4 regions of the Actinomadura scrupuli genome follow, and region 4 is predicted to be linked to each of the others. Evidence: riboswitches for the same ligand, from Rfam matches in the RefSeq annotation. Region 4 holds a riboswitch; each other region holds the start of a gene.
The links. Region 4 has a riboswitch for cyclic di-AMP ahead of ACRYCC_RS28290 (C40 family peptidase). Riboswitches for the same ligand answer to the same signal wherever they lie in the genome.

Region 1 (4,645 bases), on a different contig from region 4:
GACCCCCACCGCCGCGAAGGCCGCCACCAGCGCCACGTCCAGCGCCCCGATGCCCCCCGGCGAGGGGATGACGGCCGACAGCGAGGACACGACCACGTAGATCGCGATGGCCGTTCCCATCGCGATCGGGGTTCCGATGCTCCGGAGCACCGCGTAGAGGATCATGCCGTGCAGGAGCGGGACCGACAGGGACCCCAGCCAGAGCGCCGCCGCACGGGACGGGTTGCGCACCACGGTGCCCAGCGACTTCATCTCCCGGACCAGGCGCCGCCACAGCGAGCGGCAGCGGGTGATGAGCACCCGGCCCCAGCTTCCCGGCCTCCCACGGGTCACCAGCAGCGCGATCAGGGCGAGGGCGCCCACCACCGCGGCCACGATCCACAGGTTGTTCTCCGCGGCTCTGACGGGCTGCTTCCAGTCGATCTTGTCCCGGACGCTGCTCAGCACGGCCGGGCTGATCAGGACGGCGCCGGCGAGCAGCATCACGTGCGTCACCAGCCCGACGAGGGAGTTGAGCCCCACCGATCCCACCGCCGCGCCACGGCTGAGCCCGTGCCGCTGGAGGAACCGCACGTTGACGGCGATGCCTCCGGAGCCGGCGGGCAGCAGGTGGTTGGCGAACGACGCCGCCACCTGCACCGCGAACACCCGGCCGACCGGCGGGAACCCCGGCATGGAACCGAACTGGGTGATCGTCCCGGCCACCCAGAGGGCGACGGTGGAGACCACCGCCAGGGTGAGCCACTGCATGTCCGCACCGGCCAGGCTGGTGCCCCCGGCCCGTACGGTGTCGAGGTTCAGGAGGCCCAGGACGATCACCGCGGCGGTGACCCCGATGGCCAGCAGGACCTGAGAGATCGATGAGCTCGCGGAGGCGCCGCGTAGCAGGGTGAGGGCCGAGCGGACGGAACCGGCCGGCTGCACTCGCTGAAGGTCCTTCTCCGCCATCCCCTGGGCTTCCTGGACATCGCCGGCGCGTGAGCGTACCGCCCCGGCGGCCACGTCAGCCACGGGCGGATCCGGTCGCAAGATTCGTCACGCCGTCACATTACGGTAGTGGTCCCCCAGACCGCCCGAGGACCGCCGGACTGGGCACATCGTCCTGGGCCCAGTGCCCGTGACAGCGAAGGTGTGTCAGGCGGAGGCCCGTCGGACAGCATCCCAGCCGGTTCTGACGTGCGCAAACCCGTGGTCGTGGCGGCGCAGGCAGGAGGGCCCGCCACTCGATGACCAGGCATGCAGTATCAATCGCCTGTCAATGCACATCAAAGAATGGTTGGGTTAAAACTGGCATTTCGGTAGCGTCCGAACTCTCAGGCCCCTACGCTCCGTAGGAGTCGCCGCCCCGCGCTCCCCCCAGAGCAGCGGCGACACCGCCGAATTCCGGCCGGCCGCGTGCCGCCGGGAACCGGGGACCCAGTGTTACCTGGGGTGAATCCGCTCATCGTCGAGCGGTAGGGCCTGCTCCGGTCCGAACCCGTCAGCTAACTCGGTAGGCGGTCGAGGAGAGGAGCTGCGCGTTGCAGCGAACGCGCCCCGTACGATCCCTGCTGTCCCGGTTCGGCGGCGTTTCGCTGGCCGTGGCCATGACGATCACCCTGTTGCCGTCCACCCCCGCGCAGGCCGAGCCCAAGCCGACGCGCAAGGAGCTGACCGCCCAGGAGAAGCAGCTCGCCGATCAGCTCGAGAAGATGACCGAGCAGTACAACGGCTTGCAGGTACGCCTCAAACAGGCTCAGAAGGCCGCGAAGGCCGCCTCGGACAACGCCCGGTCCCAACAGCGGGGTCTGGACGCCGTACGGCTCAAGGTCGCGCAGATGGCGGCCGAGAGCTACAAGAACGGCGGCATCGACCCTGCGGTGTCCCTCGCCGGGGCGGAGAACCCGCAGGCGCTGCTGGACCAGTCCGCGACGCTGAACTACTTCACCGCGCAGAGCACCAACCAGGTCCGGGACCTGTTCCAGGTCCTGCAGGCCACCACCCGGGCGCAGAAGGCGGCCCAGGACCGCGCCACCCAGGTGAAGAGCCTCGGTGTGGCCTCCCAGCAGAAGCTCAAGAGCATCCAGAGCTCGCTGAAGAAGGTCCGGGGCAAGCTCGGCCAGTCGACCGCTACGCCCGGCCAGAGAGCTCCGAGCGTCGCTGCGGGCGGCGCCTCGGCCAAGGCCATGAAGGCCGTCAACGCCGCACTGGCGCGGCTGGGGACCCCGTACTCCTGGGGCGGTGGCTCGGCCTCCGGGCCGACCTACGGAGTCGCCCAGGGGGCGAACATCAAGGGCTTCGACTGCTCGGGACTGACCCTGTACGCCTACGCGCAGGTCGGTGTGAGCCTTCCGCACTACACCGGCAGCCAGTACAACGCCGGGGTGCACGTCACCCGCGCGCAGCTACGCCCCGGCGACCTGGTCTTCTTCCACGCGGACCTGCACCACATGGGGATGTACATCGGCAACGGCAACTTCGTGCACGCTCCGCAGACCGGTGACGTCGTGAAGATCAGCCCGTTGGCGAGCATGCCCTTCTCGGGAGCGGCGCGCGTGGCCTGACGCCCGTCTCGGGGCCTCCCGGCCCCGAGACGTCATGGGTCAGTGCGCTGCGGTCACCAGCCGTTCCAGTTGCTGTTCCAGTTGCTGTTCCAGTTCCAGTTACCGCCCCAGCCGTTGCCCCAGCCGCCGTTCCAGTTCCAGTCGCCGCCCCAGCCGCCGTGGTGGTGATGGTGGTGGCGGTGCCGGTGATGCCAGCAGCCGCGGTGCCGGTGGCACCAGCCGGCGGACGTCATGGCCTCGGCCGAGCCGGTCGTGGTCACTGTCGTGGTCGTGGTCGTCGCCGTGGCCTCCGCCTGGGCGGCCGGGCTGACCGCGAAGACGCTCCCGGCCGCGAGCCCCAGACCGGTGACCGTCAGCGCCAGGCGCTTGGGAAGCTGCATCTGCATTGCCCTACCTCCTTGCAGAGCGAAGCCGTGCGGACGGATTCGCTCTCGCGCGAGACGACTGAACGGTCACGCGCTTCGGATGTCGTAAGGGGTCATGTGTTTATTGCCTGGATTCTTATGATATGCCCCACGCTGTACAAAGGTGTTCCGCTGGGGCGGCACCATGGGATTCCGAAGGGCGATGCTTTACCCCTCGATGACAATTCACGATGCTGCTTTGGCCGGGCATTTCCTTCGGCCGCTTCGAGGTCGGCTTCGGGCCGGCTTGCGAGTCGGCTTCGGGCTCGGCTTCGAGCCGGCGCTGGTGGCTTCGCGGCGGCGTGAGCGGCGGTTTCGCGCGGCGGGGTGCGTGGGACATGCGATGGCCCCCGGTGCGCCGCCTGCCTCGGCAGTCGGTGCGCCCGGGGGCCATCTGGTCACGGCCGGAGTGAACTCCTCGTCACCGCTTCGACCTGCGGGGGCGGGACGAACCAGGCCCCGGGATGTCCGCGGGTCGATGCGGTGTCAGCCGCCACCGGCTAGTTGTCGTTGTCGTTGTCGTTCCGGTTGATGTTGGTGTTGCGGTTGATGTTCTCGTTGCGGTTGACGTTCTCGTTCCGGTTCCGGTTCTCGTTCAGGTTCTCGTTCCGGTTGCGGTTCCGGTTCCGGTTGCGGTCGCGGTTCCAGTCGCCGTTCCAGTCCCCGTCGGGGTCGTAGCGGCGCTGCTCACCCCGGTGGCGGCGGGGGCACCGGGAGCCACGGCAGTCATCGGAGACTCCGGGCTGACGCACGATGGTCGTGGTGGTGGTGCTGACGGCCTCGGCCGCGGTGGCCGATCCGACCGCGAAGACGCTCCCGGTCGCGAGACCCAGGCCGGTGATGGTCAGTGCCAGGCGCCTTGAGATCTGCATTGCCCTACCTCCTTGTAGAACGAGCCGTGAAGAATGGCTTCGCTCCTCGTGCGGGGCACCGCTGATTCGGATGCGATGTACCTTCTGTGTACCTTCCGTCAGAAATAGCTGCCTACATGCAACTATTCCCGATTAGCCCCTTATGTGGAGCTTAGGGACCTGTTCCCGGTGCCTCAAATGGCCAACCGCGTGATTTTCAGGCTTTGCTCTCCCATGAATTCGGCGAGGATGATTTTCGAGAAATGCCTGCGGATATCGACCTTCCGTACCTGCTGGGCGGGGTCGACCTTGCCCCTGGGGGAGGCTGTAGTGGCGAGCCTGGCCGGGCAGGGCACCCGGCGCCCAGGGAGGCGAAGGCGGGGCTCCTGGCCATCGGGGCGTTCGCGGGAGCATCGCGGCCGTCCCCGAAGGCGTTGCGGCCGTACGACGAGCTGGGCTGTCGCGCCCGGTCCGGACCGATCCGGCTTCGGGTCACCGGTTCTACGACCCACCACGGCTGGAGGACCCAGCACGGCCGGAGAGGGCCCGTCCGGTGGCGTGCGGCCGCGCCGGCTCGGCATGCCGCCGGCGCGCGTCCAGGTGCCGGGCAGATCGCCGCCCGTTTCCCCGACCGGGTGCTCCTGAGCCCTGAGACGTCGCCCTCCGCGGGTGCCGGCAGTGCTCAGCTCCGATGATTCGTCCTATTGGCTGCCATTTGACCTCTCCTGCTGGTCGGGAAATGCCAAGAACTGGTCAACGCCGCATTGGCTCGGTTTTGTGCGCTGTCGCTCCGGGGAGTCATCGGTCGAGGTGAGATTTCCATAAAGGAACCGCAGCCAACTAACTA
Region 2 (4,645 bases), 360 kb from region 4:
TCCGACGCTGTCGTCGCTGGGCGGCCGGGGCCTGGCCATCGTCGAGACCCTGGCCGAGTGCTGGGGCGTCCGGCACGAGAACGGCGGCGGCACGACGGTCTGGGCCATTCTGCGGGTTCCGCACCGGGCCCAGCCGCCTTCGCTGAGCGGTACGGGTGCCCCGCCGGCGGTGGTCTCCGTCATTCCCGACGTATCCGCCACCCCCACCGTGAACCTGCTCAACCACACCCGCTAAGGTCGGCACAGCTCGGGCGCTGCCGTGCCCCCGTCGGCAGCGCCTGAGCGTCCAAAGTCCCCGTGTTACAAGGGGTCTCGCAAGATCGGGCAGGACATGCAGCGTGGGCCGCCACGGCCGCTGCCGAGTTCGCTTCCGCTGATCTGGATCACCTCGATGCCCTCCGCCTCCAGCCGGATGTTGGTCTCGACGTTCCGTTCGTAGGCCACCGCCAGCCGCGGCCCCACGGCCAGCGTGTTGTTGCCGTCGTCCCACTGCTCGCGTTCGGCGGTCACCGGGTCCAGGCCGGTGTCGATCACCTTCAGCCGCTCGATGCCCATCGCCGTCGCGGCGGCCTCCAGGAACGGCCGGGCCGGGGCGATCCGCAGTTCCCCGCCGTCGTCCGAGGTCACCGCATAGGCGATGAGCGAGTCCGCCACCGCCGGATACATCACGACCTTGTCGACGTCGACCATGGTGCAGACGGTGTCGAGGTGCATCGTCGCGCGGTCCTGGGCGATCGGCACCGCCAGCACGGTGTGCGCGAGGCTGGCCTCGAACACCCGCCGGGCCAGCCGCTCGACGCCCGCCGGAGTCGTACGCTCCCCGGTCCCCGCCGCCACTACTCCGGGCGCGAGCAGTAGCAGGTCACCGCCCTCGACATGCTCCAGCGTCCGGTCGTAGACGGTCTGGACCCCGGCGAACCGCGGATGATGGGCGTAGATCAGCTCGGTGAGCGCCGTCTCCCGGCGGCGGGCCGGCATGGCCAGGCTGGTCACCGCGACCCGGTCCCCGATCCAGGCGCTGGAGTCCCGGGTGAACAGCAGGTTCGGCAGCGGATCCACGATGAAGTCGTGCCGGTCCATCAGCTCGTACACCAGGCCGTGGCCGGGTTTGAGCTCCTCGTGCGCCAGGCCGCCGATGAGGACGTGGGCGAGGTCCTCGGGATGCAGGCCGCCCAGGTGACCCGCCACGGCGTGGCGGAGCTGGTCGCCCAGCCGGTGGTCGTCCAGCACCCCGGCGAGCGCCTTCTCCCGCGCGGACTCGTACTCCAGCACGTCCTGCAGGAGTTCGGCCACGTACAGCACCTCGACGTCGCGGTCCCGCAGCGCCTGCGCGAAGGCGTCGTGCTCGTCCCGGGCCCGGCCGACCCACGGGATGCCGTCGAAGAGCAGTTTGTCGTTGTTGCGGGGGGTGAGCCGCTTCAGCTCCGCCCCCGGCCTGTGCAGTAGCACGGTCCGTAGTCGTCCAACTTCGCTGCGTACGTCGTGCTGATGCGTCACATATGACAATTTACGAGATCCTGATGTAACGGTTGTGACACGGGTGCTTTGGGAGCTAACGTCATGCGCTGAGCACGATCGCTCCCCAGCCCCCCATCGGTGGCGGTGATCGGGCTCCCGCCGAGTTCCGACTCCACGGGTCGCCGCCCCCAGCGTGCGCCGCGCGGACGAGGAAGCCGGGGAACCACTCTTCCCTGGGGTGAATCGGCGCCTCCGGCCGTTCCGGAGCGCCGTAGGGCGCGACTTCCTCGCCCGAATCCGTCAGCTAACCCGGTAGGCGGCCGTGGAAGAGAGGGGCGTGCCACGAACGTGGCCACCGCAGACAGGGCGTTCAAACGCCGGACCTTGACGACCGTGGGCCTCACCCTCGCCACCCTGCTGGCGGTGCCGGCCATCGCAGTACCCGCCACCGCGGCGCCGGCCGAGCCCAAGCCGTCGCTGACGGTCGCCAAGCGCAAGCTCGACCAGCTGAACACCAAGGTCGGCATCCTCGTCCAGAAGTACGACCAGGCCCAGGCGACGCTGGCCCAGGCCAAGCACAAGCTCGCGGCGATGCAGAAGTCGGTGGCGGCCGAGCAGGCGACGTACAAGCGGCTGCACGGGTCGGTCGCCCAGATGGCGGCCTCGGCCTACAAGGCCAGCGACCCGACGTCGGTGGAGACGCTGCTGGCCGCGGATGATCCGTCCACCGTGCTGGACCAGGTGTCGATCTTCACCAAGCTCTCGACGGACCGGAGCTCGCGGCTCAGCCAGTTCGTCTCCTCGGCCCAGCGACTGACGTTCGCGCACGGCCAGGCACAGCAGGCCCTGGCCGACGTCAACCGGACGCTGGCCACGCTGCGGACCCAGAAGGCCCAGCTCGACAAGGACATCGCCCAGCAGATGAAGGCGGTCGCGGCCGCCGGCGGGATCCCGAAGAACGGCGACAGCACGCCGCGGCCCTACATAGGCCCCGCCACCGGCAAGGCGCTCAAGGCCCTGCAGTACGCCTTCTCCAAGCTCGGAAACCGGTACGTCTACGGGGCCACCGGGCCGACCACGTTCGACTGCTCCGGCCTCACCCTGCGGTCGTGGCAGGCCGCCGGGGTGTCGATCCCGCGCACCAGCCAGGCGCAGTACTCCTTCACCGCGAACAGCCGGATCTCCTTCGACAACCTGCAGCCCGGCGACCTGGTCTTCTTCTACCCGAGCATCCACCACGTCGGGATGTACGTCGGCAACGGGTTGATGATCCAGGCCCCGCAGACCGGTGACGTGGTCAAGATCTCCGACATCACCAAGGGCTCCTACCGGCAGAACTTCAAGGGCGGGGGACGGCTCACCTGACGGATGCGGCCGGCCGTGATCGCCCTCGGAAGCCGGGGACCATCCGGAAGACCGCCCCGTACCATGCGTGAATCGACAGATTTCCGCATGCGGTGCATTTCACCGCCGCCACCCTGCTGCGCGTCTCGGCCGAGGGAACCGGAACGGCGCTGGTCCTGCTGGTACAGGACCGGACCGGTCGCGCCGCGTCGAGCGGCTTCCTGCTGGCCGCGGTGCTGCTGCCCTACGTGGTGTCCGGTCCGATACTCGGCAACGCCCTGGACCGGGTCGGCCGCACGCGGCTCTTCGCGACCCTGCTGGCCGGGGGTTACGCCTGCGCGGTGGCGCTGCTGCTGGTCGTCGCCGGGGGCGTCCCGCTGCCGCTGGCCGTGCTCGCCGCGGCCGCCGTGGGATGCACCGAACCCATCGTGGTCGCGCTGACCAGCCTGCTCCCGCGCATCGTCTCCCGGCCCGGGCTGACCAGGGCGTACGGGCTGGAGTCGGCGAGCTACAACCTGGCGGGCATCGCCGGGCCGGGGCTCGTCGCGGGTACCGCCGCCTGGGCCGGACCGCAGACCGCCGCCGTCCTGGTCGTCGGCGCCGCGGTTCTCGGCACCCTGACCATGTCCTTCCTGTCGGTGTCCCCCTCCGTCGCGGAGCCGCCGTCCCCCGTCGAACCGCCCGCGCCCGCCGCGGAGACCGGGTACGACCCGCCGGCGGCGCAGTACAAGGATGCGCAGGCGGCGCGGGCCGGGGACGCGCCGGCGGCCGGGCTGAACATGATCACTGGCGGGATCGTGGTGCTGTTCCGCAACCCCACCCTGCGGGCCCTCACCGTCGGGAGCTCGGTGGCCTTTCTCGGCATGGGCGGCGTCCCCATCGTCGCGGTGCTGCTGGCCGGGCACGTCGGAGCGAGCGCCACAGCGGGCGGTCAGCTGCTGGCCGCCTTCGCGCTGGGGGCACTGGGCGGTTCGCTCGCCGCGGCCCGCTGGCTGTCCGCGCGGCGTGCCGAGTGGGTGGTGGTCACCGGACTGATCGCCTTCGGGATCACGCTGGCCGCCGCCGCGACCGCGACCACCCTGGCGTGGTGCACCCTCTGTTTCGCGCTCGCCGGGGCCTGCGACGGGCCGGCGTTCGCGGCGACGCTGACGCTGCGGCAGCGGGAGGCCCCGGCGGCCCGGCTGGGCCAGGTCAACACGACCGGCGGCAGCATGAAGCTGGGCGCGGCGGCGCTCGGCGCGGCGCTGACCGGTGCGCTGGCCGACCGGGCCGGCGCCGTCGGCCTGCTGGTCACGATGGCGGCCCTGCAGCTCGCCGGTGCCGTCAGCATGGCGTTCCTGCTCTCTCTCCGCTCCCGGCCGCGGACAGGCCCGGAAGCCGGTCCGACGAGCTGACGGTCACGACGGCCCCTCCGCGCCCGGACGGGTGCGGCCGTCGGCCCGTACCCGCCTGACCCGGGCCGCCACCACCAGGGCGGCGCTCAGCGGGGCGAGCAGATCCAGCGCCAGGTAGAACAGGTCCTGGTGGGCGTACCCCCGGGCGATGCCCAGCGGGTCCGGCGCCCGGTCACCGCCCAGCGCCGACAGCAGGTCGTAGGCGATGTCCCCGGCGAGCAGGCTCACCGCCGCCAGCACGGCGGCGGCCACCGGGACGACGGCACCCGCCGGCCGGGTCAGCAGCACGGGCAGCCCGGTGATGAAGCCGATCATCAGGCAGGCGAGCGCGGTGCCGGGCCAGCCGTGCGGCAGGTGGTGGGCGAACAGGTAGTCCTGCCCGATGCCGACGACGGTGGCGATGATCGCACCGGCCAGCACCGTGGCCAGCGCCGCCCTGGTACCGGTCA
Region 3 (4,645 bases), on a different contig from region 4:
CGAACCTCGACTATGTGAGGAGGATCTGAAACTGCTCGCCCAGATCGCGAGCGGTGTGACCGCGGACGTCGCGGCGCGCAAACTGGAACTGAGTGCACGAACACTGAGACGGCGATTGCGGGCCATCTGCGATCGTCTCGAGGTGAACACCCCCATCGAGGCCGTGGTCTGGGCCGCGCGGAGACAGCTCATCTGAGCCTCCGACAGGCTCGTCTCCCATCCGGCGGGGAGACGGCCTCGGCGGTGACGCTCGTGCGGAGCGGGCTCAGGCGACCCGTACCCCACCGGCGAACGGCCGGCCGGCCAGCGGGGCCATCCTGACGACGTCTCCCGTGTGCGGTGCGTGCACCATCATGCCGTTACCGACGTACATCCCCATGTGGTGCAGGTCGGCGTAGAAGAACACCAGGTCCCCGGGCTGCAACTGCGAGATCGACGAGATGTGCGTCCCCGAGTTCCACTGGCTGCCGGTGTAGTGCGGCAGGTTGATGCCCACCTTCCCGTAGGCCCACATGGTCAGCCCGGAGCAGTCGAAGGTGCTCGGCCCCGCGGCCCCCCAGACGTAGGGCTTGCCCCGCTGCGCGAGGGCCAGCGCCAGGGCCCGCTGGGCCTTGCTCGATCCACCGACGATCGGCGGCAGGTCGGCGAGCTGGGTCGGGTCCTTCTTCGCGATCTTGTCGCGGATGCCGCCGTACAGGTCCGAGAGCTTCTTCTTGCGCTGGTCCAGCTGGCTCTGCAGGGTCTTGACCTGGTTGGCACGGTCCTGTGCGGCCTTGTGCGCCCGGACGGCGCCCTGCATCGCCTGGGCGAGCGTCTGGACCTTGGTCCCGTCCTGGGCGGCGAAGTAGTTCAGCGTGGAGGCCTGGTCGAGCATCGCCTGCGGGTCCTTGGCGGTGGCGAACGCCACCGAGGGGTCCACCCCGCCGTTCATGTAGCTCGTGGCGGCGAGCTGGCCGACCCGCTGCTGCACGGTCTGCAGCGCGGCGTCCTGCCGCTTGGCGTTGTCCTGGGCGACTTTGGCGGCCCGGGTGGCCTGCTGGTAGCGCACCTTGAGGCCGTTGTACTGCTCGGTGAGCTGCTCCATCTGGTCGTGCAGCTTGGAAGCCTGACCCTTCAGGTCCTTGATGCTCTCCGGTGGCGGCTTCGGCTTGGCGTGGCCGGCCGTGACGGGAAGGACCAACGAGATCGCACAGAAGGCACCGACGACGGCACCGACCCGGGTGCGGAAACGCGGGGGCCGGTGATGGCCACCCGATTCCGTAGCTGGGCGTGCAGGCTCCACAAAAGCTCCTCTCCTCGTCCGCCTACCGGGTTAGCTGTCGGGTTCGGGCCGGAGTTAGCCCTACCGCTGGACGCGACCGGTGCGGGGAACACCGGAGGCGCTGTCACGGATTCACCCCAGGGAAGGTGGGTCCCCGGCTCCCAGGACGCTGGGTGCGCCCCCTGGACTCGGCGGGTCCGCAATCTCGAGAGCGACTGCGGACATCAGCGTCGGACATTAACGGAGTCTGGCGTGGATGCCAACCGGAACATGCGAACTCGCAGGTGGAAGCAGTTCAGTGATCAAGGGGTGCTGATAACGAAACCGTCCTGTGATGGGATCGGCCGCCCCCTCGGGCTCATCCGGGCTCATCCGGGCTCCGGGGCGAAGGCCGGTCACCGGACCCAATACCCTCGGGTGATTGTGGACTTCACCATCAGGCGGGCCCGGACCGCAGATGTTCGCTCGATACGGCGGCTGGTCGGTATGCAGTCCGGACAGGGCCGCCGGCTGCTCGCCAAGAGCACGGTGACGCTGTACGAGGACGTCCAGGAGTTCTGGGTGGCGGTGGACGCCGAAGACCGCCTCGTGGGCTGTGGGGCCTTGCACATCATGTGGGAGGATTTGGCGGAAGTCCGTACCGTCACGGTCGATCCCGCCTCCAGGGGACACGGGGTGGGGCACCATATCGTCGGCCGGCTTCTGGAGACCGCACGAGAACTGGGTGTGCGCCGCGTGTTCTGTCTGACCTTCGAGGTGGAGTTCTTCGCGCGGCACGGCTTCCAGCCGATCTTGGGGACTCCGGTTTCCCCCGAGGTGTATGAAGAGCTTCTCCGCTCTTATGACGAAGGCGTCGCGGAGTTTCTGGACCTCGACCGGGTCAAGCCGAACACGCTTGGCAACACCCGAATGCTGCTCCGTCTGGAGGAGACACAACTGTGAGCCAAACCCCCTATGGCGGGCCGTACCCCCCAGAGCGGTCGGGTCCGTCTTCTTATGGGCAGCAGCCCTATGGAAATCAGCCCTACGGGCAGCCCTCGTACGACTCCTACGACGGCGGCTATGTACACGTGCCTTCGGAGGCGGCAGATCTCCCGCTGGCGTCGATCTGGCGCCGTGCCGGGGCCCGGCTCGCCGATGCCGGACTGACCTGGGCCGCCGGTTTCGCAGTCGTGTTTCCCATCACGCTCGGCGCCATCGGGGTTCAGAAGGAGGGCGATCCCTGGTCGACCCCGATTCTGGTGACGACCTTCATCGTCATGTCCGTTCTTCCGTTCATCTATGAAGCGGTCCTGCTGACCATGTCCGGGCAGACGCTCGGCAAGCGGCTGCTCGGACTGAGCGTGGTGGACGTCGATCCGGCGGGTGAGCCGATCGGCATGACCAAGGCCGTCTGGCGATCCGCGATCAACAATGTCGTTTATCAGCTCGGCATTTTCTTCTTCCTGCTGATCGGTGTGGCCACGCCCTTCGTCTACGCCCTGCTGGGCATCTTCTTCGCCGCCATCGGCGTGCTGGTGTCCTACCTCTGGGCGATCTGGGACCAGCCGCTGCACCAGGCGCTGCACGACAGGTTCGCCGGCACGGTCGTCATCGACGACCGGGTCGAGTACGAAGAGGAGTAGGCGGCGATGGCCGCCGGCCCGCGGGACGGGGCACCGGCGGAGCCCGCGCAACGGCTGGTCGCGCGGATCATCGACACCCTGCTGGTCGCCCTGCCGGTGGTGCTGGTCACGCGGGCCACGCTGCCCCGCGTGACCGCGGAGATCGTGGCCTCGGTCGGGCTGGCGTTCCTGCTGGTCGTCTACGACTCAGTCCAGCACGCCCGCTGGGGGCAGACCGTGGGCAAGCGGCTCACCGGGATCCGGGTGGTCTCGGTGCCGGCGGAGGGGACCGGCGGTGCGCCCGGCCGCCCGCGCCCGGCCCAGGCGCTGCTGCGCGCCGCGGTGTACGCCGTGCCGATCGCCGCGCGGTCCGTGCCCGTCCTGGGCGCGATCGCCGGCATCTTCTGGGTGACGAATGCCGGCCTGCTTCTGGAACGGCCGCGCCGGCAGGCCTTGCACGACCGGATCGCCGGTACCGCCGTGGTGTCCATCCGCAATTGACCATCCCGGACGGTATGGGTTCCCCTTGGTGGAACTTTTGGGCCTTTTTTGCCTAGCGGGGGCAACGGATTTCGTTGCCGCAGACCAAGACGTCAACCCTTGACATGCCATCCGTCCATGAGCCACATGGCTCTTCGCCCCATACGCATTCCGTGGCAGGTAACCGCTTAGCGCCGTTACGTCAGGGTTAATCGGGGATCGGGTGGTGACCGTTGGCCGCCCCTAAGCCGCCCGGGCGGGCCCGGTATTTCGACGTCCGATGCCGTGAATCCGGTACGTGGAGCGCCTCCTGAGGGGTGGTGCCGAATAGGGGACTGTTGGACCCGCGCTCCAACACAGGCCGGATTGCACTTGCAGAGCGCCCTTCGACCGGTGATTACGCTGCGTAACGGGTACTTCGGGAGTAACTCTTGGTGGGTGTTGAATTGTCATCAGCAAGAGACGGGGTATATCTTTGTCAACCGAATGTAGTTTGCTCCGGCGAAAGGTCTGTCCCCATGGCACGCAAGGTTCAAGTGCTTCTCGTCGACGACCTCGACGGTGGCGAGGCGGACGAGACCGTGTCGTTCTCCCTCGATGGCGCCACCTATGAGATCGATCTCAGCAGCGCCAACGCAAAGAAGCTGCGCGATTCACTGCAGCCGTTCGTAGACCACGCGCAGAAGGCGAGCGCCGGCCGGCGCCGTGGCGCGACCCGCACCCGCGGCGCGTCCAGCCGGGAGCGCAGCGCGGACATCCGCGCCTGGGCCAAGCAGCGCGGCATCAAGGTCAACGAGCGCGGCCGCATCCCCGCCTCCGTGGTCGAGCAGTATGAGGCTGCGCACTAACTGGCGGAGTGCGAGGTTCAGGGAGTGGTCTTCCCGTTTGACTCGTCGTTGAGAGTTGATGATCGGCCCGTCGTCCGGGAAAGGGTGGCGGGCCGTTCGCTTGTGGCGTAGAGCGCCCGGCCGGTCGTTTCCAGGGACGGGGTTTCGCCCCCATGGCAAGGCCTCACCTCGCTCGTTGGTGTGCTCGAGTGAGTTCCCGTCACCGGGGCGTACGGTAAAAGCGCCGTTCGCTTGGGGCGTAGCGGGAACACTACGGCCCGATGCGGTAGTTGGATGAGGATGAACAGCCCTAGGCGGGGAACGTCTCTCGGTGGGAGTGCACCGGGGCGGCCTCCTCGTGGCGGGCTAGCATGCGGAAGGACAGGGCCGGACATCCCGGATCTTGACCGACCGCTCTGTGAGGAGCGACGAGATGTTCGAGAGGTTTACCGACCGCGCGCGGCGGGTTGTCG
Region 4 (4,645 bases):
TGCTGGTCGGCGTGGCGGTGTGGGTCGTGCGCATGCACAGCCGGACACCTGAACCAGTTGCCTGCGCCGGAACGCATACGGTTGACTGCCAGAGGGATGAGAACTCATGTGGCAGCCCACTCGTCACGCAGACCCGCCACCTCAGGGTGGCGGGTCTACGTGGGACTGGTCACATGCCCTTGAGCAGGTTCCGCATGGTGGCGATCTCGGCCGTCTGCGAGGTGACGATGGTTGAGGCCAAGGTCTTGGCGTCGGGGAACTGGCCCTGGGCCTGCTCGGTCTTGGCCATGGCGACGGCACCCTGGTGATGCTTGATCATCATCTGCAGGAAGGCCTTGTCGAAGGCCATGCCCGAGAGCTTTCCGAGGCGCTTCATCTCGGCGCCGCTCATCATGCCCTGGCCGTGATCCATGCCCGGCATGCCTTCCATCGACGGCATGGTCGTGGGGGCGCCCCAGGTCTTGAGCCAGCCGGTCATCTTCTCGATCTCCGGTCCCTGGGCGCCTTCGATGGTGGTGGCGAGCGTCTTGACCTCCTTCATCGACGCTCGGGTATTGGCGATCTTGGCCATCTCGATGGCTTGCTGGTGATGCGGGATCATCATCTGGGTGAACGTGACGTCCTGATCGTTGTGCTGGCCGGCGGCGGGCGCGGTCGCTCCGCCCGCCGGAGCGGAGCTGGTGTTCATCGAGTGGCCCGACATGGAGTCGTGGTCGCTTCCGCAGGCGGCGAGGGTGAGCGCCGCGACGGGCACGATGAACAAGGTGACAAGGCGTTTCATGCTGGACCTTCCGTGGTGGGACATGACAGAGGCAGGAACCCGGCCTGATGCGCCGGGTGTCCCTGTCACAGCCGCAACACGGCCAGCTGGTAGATCGAGGGTGGTGGCCGCCCGCACCGCACGAGCAGCCGCGCAGTCCGCCGGACGAGCGATGACGGCCGCTCACGGCGGCCAACGATCCTCTGTGCCAGCAGGGCCAGCACAAAGCCCATGATCAGCAGGGCCAGGCAGATCTGGCCGCCTGGGTGCTGATGGTCGGGTGCGGGACCAGATGGTGCCGGCGCGTGATGCTCATGGTCGCCCTGTGCGGCGCCCGTCGAGCCTGTACCTGTCGTCCGTGTGGTCGCCGCCGAGCCTGTGCCAGCCGGATGGTGCATCCCCGTTGTGTTCATGCCCGCGACGGGGATGCCGGCCATATCGATTGGCGTGGAAGCCTGCAGCCCGTGCATCGCCAGCAGGCCCGCGAACAGCATTCCCAGCAGCAGGCCGCCCAGCGCTATCCGCAAGGGCAACTGCTGAGAACGACGGCCGTTCATAGAGCCAACTCTAGGAGAACTGCTCACAGACCTCAGGGCCGGGAGGAACATCGGAGGCAGCCTCGGTCAAGCGACCCGGACGGCGCCGGCCCATTGGTGACCGGACAAGGGGCTGATCTTGACGACGTCACCGGTCTGGGGCGCGTGGACCATATTGCCGTTGCCGATGTACATGCCCATGTGGTGCAGGTCGGAGTAGAAGAAGACCAGGTCACCAGGGCGGAGCTGGGCACGGGTGACGTGCACTCCGGAGTTGTACTGGCTGCCGGTGTAGTGCGGCAGACTGATGCCGACCTGCGCGTAGGCGTAGAGCGTCAGCCCGGAGCAGTCGAAACCCTTGATGTTGCTGCCTTGGGCGACACCGTAGGTGGGCCCGTTCGGGCCACCGCCGCCCCAGGAGTAGGGGGTTCCGAGGCGGGCCAGCGCCGCCCGGACGGCTCCCATCGCCTTAGCAGAGGCGCCCCCGGGTGCGACGTTAGGAGCCGGGCCACCGCTGGCCGTCGACTGACCAAGCTTTCCGCGGACCTTCTTCAGCGCACTCCGGATGTCGGTCAGCTTCTGCTGGGAGGCCCGGCTCAGGCTCTTGACCTGGGCGGTGCGGTCCTGGGCGGCCTTCTGCGCGCGGGTGCTCGCCTGCAGGACCTGCAGAAGGTCGCGAACCTGAGTGCTGCCTTGGGAGGTGAAGTAGTTCAACGTGGCCGACTGGTCCAGCAGCGCCTGCGGGTCCTTCGCGCCGGCAAGCGCCACAGCAGGGTCCAGGCCACCGCTCTTGTAGCTCTCAGCCGCCATCTGGGCAACCTTCAGCCGCACCGTCTCCAAGCTCCGCTGCTGTGCCCTGGCACCATCGGCAGCGGACTTGGCCGCCTTTTGCGCCTGCTTGAGACGAACCTGCAGCCCGTTGTACTGCTCGGTCATCTTCTCGAGCTGATCGGCGAGCTTCTTCTCCTGAGCAGTCAGCTCTTTGCGAGTCGGCTTCGGTTCCGCAGCCACCGAGCTCACCGGAACCACGGCGATCGCGGCACCCACCATGACCCCGGCCAAGGACACCCGGCCAACGCGGGACAGATACGAACGGACAGCTCCAGGGCGCGTACGCGGCACGCACGACTCCTCTCCTCGCCGCCTACCGGGTTAGCTGACGGGTTCGGGCGAGGAGTTACGCCCTACCGCTCGATGCTGAGCGGATTCACCCCAGGTAACGCTGGGTCCCCGGATCCCGGGCACACCTTCGCAGGCCCCGGACTCGGCGGTGCCACCGCTGCTCGGGGGGAGCGCCAGGCGATGACTCCTACAGAGTGTAGGAGAACGGCCACCTAGATGTCGCGTTTATCTCAAAGCTGTCCGTTTTTCGCATCAGTCTCAGTAGTCTGCCGATCGGCCAGAGGATCACTCAGGCGCATTCCCTTCGGAAGTGCACAGGCCTCAATGCCACTCGCCGGCATGACCCGGTACGGGCGGCGTAAGCAGCACCAACAGCGTGCGGCGTCGCAGCCGTAGCTACCGCAACGCCTGGTCGGCCTCCATCGCGCGAACGGAACCGGCCCGAAGTCCTGCAGGCTCTGATCCGGACCATCACGCCCACGACTGGCTCTGCGCCAGTGGCCGATGACGTTCACAGGCCAACACGGTATGTCTTAGGTCGGTCCACCAGGCTGATGGGGCACCCGCCGAATCAGATGCAACGCCAGTCCGAGCAGTAACAGACCGGACGCGTAAATAGCGACACCTGAGCCGATCTCACCGGCCGACACTCCCTGCTGCTCTGCCGGCCGGTAGAGCTGACCTGTCTTCGTCGTCACACCCGCTCGGTTGGACAGGACAGGCAGCCATCCCTCAGCGGGCCGACCGGAGAGCATGAAGTCGGCGTAGACGAACCATCGCCCTGTCCGCGGCAAACGAAGGACGCCGGAAAACCGGCAGCCCCCGACCGCGATCAACGGAGCGGCCATCGTTTGACCGGCACGGCGCGCGACAACTCGCTGCGGTGCAAACTGGTCGCAATCCGACGAGGGCCCGACTATGAGTTGCACCAAGCCCGCCTGATCGGTGGTCACGGTGAACAGAGCCGAGGCTATGGGCGTTCCTTGCCCAGGATCATGTGCACGGGCGGGCGATGCGGGCTCCAGAGCGAGCACGGCCGCCGCGAGGAGCACGGCGGTGGTTTCGAGCGCTCTGGATTGCCGTCGTCCAGTCGCGAGCAAGGCGGCGAACAACAGCAGGGTCGGAAACGCGACCATACCGATGGCACCCGGATGCAGGCTTGAGATGCCCAGGACGGCCGCAGCCCACGCCAGGAGGGACACACCGGCCGCACCCGCAGCCAAGCGGAACCTGCTGGTACGCAATGGCAGATCCATGGCGGCCAGCCCTAGGATCGCCATTGGCATGTCAGGGGCGCTGTGTCCGAGCCCCCACAGCGTGAGCGCAATGACCAGACGCGCGGCGCCATAGATGGCGACCATCCCGGTGACTGCATACCGCCGTGGGATGAGCTTCTGAACAACGGCGGCGGCGAAGACTGCTGTGCCGAGCAATACCGGGAGGTAGAACACCTCCTGGAACTGTGGCACGTCGGTGTCGTACTCCACTACCGCCATGGTCAGGCTGCCCAGCACCAGCGCCGCAACAGCGGTCTCGACGATTCCTGTCCGGGTCGGCCGGAGTCCAGCAAGGACGCCGATCGCCATCGTCGTGGAAGCCAGGATGATGAGCATGTGTGGCGGGCTCCACAGCACGGCGTCCCGTCCGTAGGCCGCGTGCCAGGCAGCGTCGACCGGTGCCGAGGCCAGGGTGAACGAGCCACCGAGGCCGACCAGCAGGAGCGGCGGATGCCGCAAAACCGCCGACAGCGAACGGGAACGGATCAGCGCCCGGAGTCCCCAGTTGACGACGATCAGTCCGGCCGCTGCCACCGAGCCGTACAGGGCCAGATGCGGTGGGATCAGCGCGCTGTCGCGGCCGCGATGTGCCAGGCGTCGTCCCAGTACGTCGCCAGCAGGGACACACCCCCGGCCAAGGCTATCAACGCGCCCTCGATTGGATTGAGACTGCCTTGACTCGAACATGAGACTCTCATGTCTCAACTATGATGAGATGGTGATGCAACGTCAAGAGGTGCTTGATCCTCGACTGATCGACGCGGCGGAGCGGGCCATCGCTCGCTGGGGGCTTGCCGAGACGACCCTGGAGCGGATCGCCGAGACGGCCGGGATGTCGCGGGCAACATTCTTCCGCCGGAAGGTCAGTAGGGAAGAACTCATCGCCGCATTGACGGTGCGAGCGGCCGAGACCTACCGTGCGGCCATTTGGCCTGCGCTGACGGGCAGCG

Region 1: linked by a shared signal. The riboswitch ahead of ACRYCC_RS38900 (C40 family peptidase) and the one ahead of ACRYCC_RS28290 (C40 family peptidase) in region 4 are both predicted to bind cyclic di-AMP.
Region 2: linked by a shared signal. The riboswitch ahead of ACRYCC_RS26730 (C40 family peptidase) and the one ahead of ACRYCC_RS28290 (C40 family peptidase) in region 4 are both predicted to bind cyclic di-AMP.
Region 3: linked by a shared signal. The riboswitch ahead of ACRYCC_RS00285 (NlpC/P60 family protein) and the one ahead of ACRYCC_RS28290 (C40 family peptidase) in region 4 are both predicted to bind cyclic di-AMP.

The regions. Positions count from the first base shown of each region.
Region 1 covers NZ_JBPCCU010000012.1:244,293-248,937, reverse strand. Annotated here, with positions in the region: gene ACRYCC_RS38905 (lysylphosphatidylglycerol synthase transmembrane domain-containing protein) at 1-1,011, opposite strand, end outside; cyclic di-AMP (ydaO/yuaA leader) riboswitch at 1,365-1,515, shown strand; gene ACRYCC_RS38900 (C40 family peptidase) at 1,521-2,543, shown strand; gene ACRYCC_RS38895 (hypothetical protein) at 2,597-2,929, opposite strand; gene ACRYCC_RS38890 (hypothetical protein) at 3,448-3,819, opposite strand.
Region 2 covers NZ_JBPCCU010000006.1:222,716-227,360, forward strand. Annotated here, with positions in the region: gene ACRYCC_RS26720 (ATP-binding protein) at 1-235, shown strand, start outside; gene ACRYCC_RS26725 (arginine deiminase) at 301-1,497, opposite strand; cyclic di-AMP (ydaO/yuaA leader) riboswitch at 1,645-1,792, shown strand; gene ACRYCC_RS26730 (C40 family peptidase) at 1,807-2,823, shown strand; gene ACRYCC_RS26735 (MFS transporter) at 2,916-4,196, shown strand; gene ACRYCC_RS26740 (hypothetical protein) at 4,200-4,645, opposite strand, start outside.
Region 3 covers NZ_JBPCCU010000001.1:61,833-66,477, forward strand. Annotated here, with positions in the region: gene ACRYCC_RS00280 (LuxR family transcriptional regulator) at 1-196, shown strand, start outside; gene ACRYCC_RS00285 (NlpC/P60 family protein) at 266-1,180, opposite strand; cyclic di-AMP (ydaO/yuaA leader) riboswitch at 1,286-1,465, opposite strand; gene ACRYCC_RS00290 (amino-acid N-acetyltransferase) at 1,685-2,203, shown strand; gene ACRYCC_RS00295 (RDD family protein) at 2,200-2,886, shown strand; gene ACRYCC_RS00300 (RDD family protein) at 2,893-3,366, shown strand; gene ACRYCC_RS00305 (histone-like nucleoid-structuring protein Lsr2) at 3,864-4,193, shown strand; gene ACRYCC_RS00310 (ATP-dependent Clp protease ATP-binding subunit) at 4,606-4,645, shown strand, end outside.
Region 4 covers NZ_JBPCCU010000006.1:579,464-584,108, reverse strand. Annotated here, with positions in the region: gene ACRYCC_RS28300 (DUF305 domain-containing protein) at 170-754, opposite strand; gene ACRYCC_RS28295 (DUF6153 family protein) at 847-1,317, opposite strand; gene ACRYCC_RS28290 (C40 family peptidase) at 1,384-2,364, opposite strand; cyclic di-AMP (ydaO/yuaA leader) riboswitch at 2,423-2,576, opposite strand; gene ACRYCC_RS28285 (hypothetical protein) at 2,952-4,382, opposite strand; gene ACRYCC_RS28280 (TetR/AcrR family transcriptional regulator) at 4,411-4,645, shown strand, end outside.